One region of the Streptomyces sp. NPDC051921 genome, then DNA from elsewhere that is predicted to be linked to it. Evidence: riboswitches for the same ligand, from Rfam matches in the RefSeq annotation. Region 1 holds a riboswitch; the other holds the start of a gene.
The links. Region 1 has a riboswitch for S-adenosylmethionine ahead of AB0M16_RS27080 (aminotransferase class V-fold PLP-dependent enzyme). Riboswitches for the same ligand answer to the same signal wherever they lie in the genome.
Positions count from the first base shown of each region.

Region 2: another riboswitch for S-adenosylmethionine. It lies ahead of thrC (threonine synthase); the one in region 1 lies ahead of AB0M16_RS27080 (aminotransferase class V-fold PLP-dependent enzyme).

Region 1 is NZ_JBFAXU010000022.1:120,564-122,757, reverse strand. It holds gene trpD (anthranilate phosphoribosyltransferase) at 1-435, shown strand, start outside; SAM riboswitch class IV at 524-640, shown strand; gene AB0M16_RS27080 (aminotransferase class V-fold PLP-dependent enzyme) at 823-2,194, shown strand, end outside.
Region 2 is NZ_JBFAXU010000023.1:128,097-130,290, reverse strand. It holds gene thrC (threonine synthase) at 1-1,278, opposite strand, end outside; SAM riboswitch class I at 1,272-1,416, opposite strand; gene AB0M16_RS27940 (glucosyl-3-phosphoglycerate synthase) at 1,538-2,194, shown strand, end outside.

The sequences.
Region 1 (2,194 bases):
CCGCGCATGGCGCCCATCGTGGCCGGGGTGCTCGCCGAGCGCGGCAACTCCGCCCTGGTGTTCCGCGGTGACGACGGCCTGGACGAGCTGACGACCACCTCCACCTCCCGCGTCTGGGTGGTCCGCGGCGGCACGGTGACCGAGGAGCGCTTCGACCCGCGCGACGCCGGCCTCGAACTCGTGACCCTGGAGGACCTGCGCGGCGCCGACGCCTCGTACAACGCCGACGTGGCCCGTCGCCTGCTCGCCGGCGAGACCGGACCCGTACGGGACGCGGTGCTGCTCAACGCGGCGGCGGCGCTGACCGCCCTGGAGCCGGGGGAGGGCACCCTGGTGGAGCAGCTGCGCACGGGCATGGCGAAGGCCGCGGAGTCGATCGACTCGGGCGCCGCCCGGCGGGCCCTGGAGCGGTGGGTGGCGGCCAGCAACGCCTGACGCCCATGAGAACGGAGCATGGCGACCCCGTCCCGGATGCCGGGACGGGGTTGCGTCGTCGTGATCGACTGGCATAGGTTCTGTGACAGGTCATGAGTGACAGCGACAAAGCCCCGGCTGGCTGTCCGGCAACCCTCCGTCCGTGGCGGGGTGCCCCGGGTGAAGACCAGGCCGTACGAGCAGAAGCCTGCGGCAAGCGCGGACCCCTGCGCACAACCCTGGGGTCCTTGGTCCTCTAGGGAGCAGTGTCTCGTGAGCAAGCGAATGCGCTAGGGCCCTCCGGCCCCCTTCTCCACCACCACCCGTACGCGGCACCCCTTTGCGCGCTGCCGTCGCGCGGGCCTCTTCACGCCATTTCGCGCCCTTTTTATGCCGGGAGATACCGTCATGTCCGCACGCCCGAACGCCGCCGTCGCCGCCGTCCCCGTCGCCACCGACACCGTCTCCACCACCGTCCCTTCCGCCGCCCCCGCTCCCGCCTCGGCGTCCGGCGACTCCGACCCCTGCTGCGACGCCCCGCTGCCGGTCCTCGGCCGGGACGTCACGGTCCCGCTGGTCACCGGCGGCGAGGTCGGCTACGCGGCGCTCGACTACGCGGCCAGCGCCCCGGCCCTGCAGCGCGTGTGGGACGACGTCGCCGCGTACGCGCCGTACTACGGCAGCGTCCACCGCGGCGCCGGGTACCTCTCCCAACTCTCCACCGACCTCTTCGAGAACAGCCGGACCGCCGTCGCCGAGTTCCTCGACTGCCGCCCCGGCGACCAGGTCGTCTTCACCCGCTCCACCACCGACTCGCTCAACCTGCTCGCCCAGGTGATCCCCGCCGACTGCCAGGTCTTCGTCTTCGAGACCGAGCACCACGCCTCGCTGCTGCCCTGGGGGTCCCCCCACGCCCCCGGGCGTAGGGGGAGCGACGCCCGCGTCACCCACCTCAACGCGCCGCGCACCCCGCAGCAGGCCGTCGAGACCCTCGAGCGCGCGCTCGCCGACCGCGACCCCTCCGGCCCCGCCCTGGTCTGTGTGACGGGCGCCTCCAACGTCACCGGCGAGCTCTGGCCGGTGCGCGAACTCGCCGCCGCCGCGCACGCGCACGGCGCGCGGATCGTCCTGGACGCCGCCCAGCTGGCGCCCCACCACCCCGTCTCCGTACGGGAGTCGGACGTCGACTGGGTCGCCTTCTCGGGGCACAAGCTGTACGCCCCGTTCGGCTCCGGCGTCCTCGCGGGGCGGGCCGACTGGCTCCAGGACGCCGAGCCCTACCTCGCGGGCGGTGGAGCCTCCCGCAAGGTGGCCCGCCGGGCCGACGGTGGTGTGGACGTGGAGTGGCACACCACCGCGGCCCGGCACGAGGCGGGCTCGCCCAACGTGATCGGCGTCTACGCCATCGCCTCCGCCTGCAAGGCGCTCACCGAGGCCGGCTTCGACCGGCTCGTCGCCCGCGAGCGGCACCTGATCGCGAAGGTCCGCGAAGGCCTCGCCGAGGTGCCCGCGGTGCGGGTGCTCTCCCTCTTCGGCGACGACGCCGACAGGGTCGGCGTCATCTCCTTCGTCGTGGACGGCTGGAACAGTTCCCACTTCGCCGCCGCGCTCTCCGCCGAATACGGCATCGGCGTCCGGGACGGCCTGTTCTGCGCCCACCCGCTGGTGCGCACCCTGCTCGGCAGCGACCCGCAGGACCCGGGCGAGTGCGGCGCCCCCGAGGCCGCCCCGGGGGAGCGGTCGCTGAACGCCATCCGGGTGAGCTTCGGCGCCGGTACGC
Region 2 (2,194 bases), on a different contig from region 1:
CAGGCTCGGGCGGATGGTGGCGGTCGCCTGCGAGCTCTCGGCCACGGCGTCCAGGGTCTTGAGGCCGTCGCCGGTGTTGAGGACCACCGTCGTCAGCGTGGGGTCGATGAGGCCGTTCTCGACGAGCTTCCGCGTCACGCCGACGGTCACGCCGCCCGCGGTCTCGGCGAAGATGCCCTCGGTGCGGGCGAGGACCTTGATGGCGTCGACGACCTGCTCGTCGTTCACGTCCTCCACGGCACCGCCCGTGCGGCGGGCGATGTCGAGCACGTACGGGCCGTCGGCCGGGTTGCCGATGGCCAGCGACTTGGCGATGGTGTTCGGCTTCTGCGGGCGGACCACGTCGTGACCGGCCTTGAAGGCGGCGGAGACCGGGGAGCAGCCCTCGGCCTGGGCGCCGAAGATCTTGTACGGCTTGTCCTCGACCAGGCCCAGCTTGACGAGCTCCTGCAGCCCCTTGTCGATCTTGGTGAGCTGGGAGCCGGAGGCGATCGGGATGACCAGCTGGTCCGGGATGACCCAGCCGAGCTGCTCGCAGATCTCGTACGCGAGCGTCTTCGAGCCCTCGCCGTAGTACGGGCGGAGGTTGACGTTCACGAAGCCCCAGCCCTCGCCGAGCGGGTCGCCGATGAGCTCCGAGCAGAAGCGGTTGACGTCGTCGTAGTTGCCCTCGATGGCGACCAGGTCGCCGCCGTAGACACCGGCCATGACGACCTTGCCCTGCTCCAGGTCGTGCGGGATGAACACGCAGGAGCGGAAGCCGGCCCGGGCGGCGGCGGCGCCGACGGCGCCGGCCAGGTTGCCGGTGGAGGAGCAGGAGAGGGTGGTGAAGCCGAAGGCGCGGGCGGCCTCGATGGCCTGGGCGACGACCCGGTCCTTGAAGGAGTGGGTCGGGTTGCCGGAGTCGTCCTTGACGAAGAGCTTGCCGGGCTCGACGCCGATCTCGCGGGCGAGGTTGTCGGCCTGGACGAGCTTGGTCCAGCCCGGGTTCAGGTTCGGCTTCTCGGCGACGTCGGCGGGGACGGGCAGCAGCGGGGCGTAGCGCCAGATGTTGGCGGGGCCGGCCTCGATCTGCTTGCGCAGGGCCTCGGGGTCACCGGTGGGCAGGTCGTACGCGACCTCGAGGGGGCCGAAACACAGCTCACAGGCGAAGATCGGGCCGAGCGGGAAGGATTCGCCGCATTCGCGACAGGAGAGTCCGGAAGCGGGACCGAGATCGACGGTGGTTCCGGGTGCGACGGTCTGTACAGCCATGGAGGCGAGGCCCTTTCTCCTCATCTTCCTCATGACGCATTTCGCCATGAGACGGATTTGGCACCTTCCCTAGCCGGGGGCCTCGCTGGAGGACGAGACAAACCGACTGGAGGGTTGCCGGGGCTTCAACGGGCCGTTTCCCTCTGCCCCTCTGGATGAGCGGTATTCGATTGTGGGACGCGGCCGGCACCCCGACATGCATCGGGCGTCCGCGTTGTTCAAGACTGTAACCGAAGGCCTCGACAGGGGAGACGGACGTCCGATCCGCGAGATGGAGATCACGTTGCTGGAAGAAGTGGAGCGCTGGCTGGCCCGGCGGTCCTGGTCCGTGGCCGACCGTCCGCTGGAGCGGGTCCTCGCCGCCAAGCGGGGGACGACGGTCAGCGTGGTGCTGCCCGCGCTGAACGAGGAGGCGACCGTCGGCGCGATCGTCTCCGTGATCCGCCGCGAACTGATGACGCCGGCGGTGCCGCTGGTGGACGAGCTGGTGGTGATCGACTCGGGCTCGACCGACCGTACGGCCGAGGTCGCCGCGGCCGCCGGCGCGCGGGTGGTGGCGCGCGACGCGATCCTGCCCCGGATACCGGCGGTGCCGGGCAAGGGCGAGGTCCTGTGGCGGTCACTGATGGTGACCAGCGGGGACGTCGTCTGCTTCGTCGACGCGGACCTGCGGGACTTCTCGGCGGACTTCGTCACGGGGATCGTCGGCCCGCTGCTCACCGATCCGGACGTGGACTTCGTGAAGGCGATGTACGACCGCCCGCTCGGCGACACCCCAGGTCAGGGCGGTCGTGTGACGGAGCTGGTGGCCCGGCCGCTGCTCAACCTGCACTGGCCGAGGCTCGCCGGTTTCGTCCAGCCGCTGGGCGGCGAGTACGCGGCGCGGCGCTCCCTGCTGGAGCGGCTCCCGTTCCCGGTCGGTTACGGAGTGGAGCTGGGC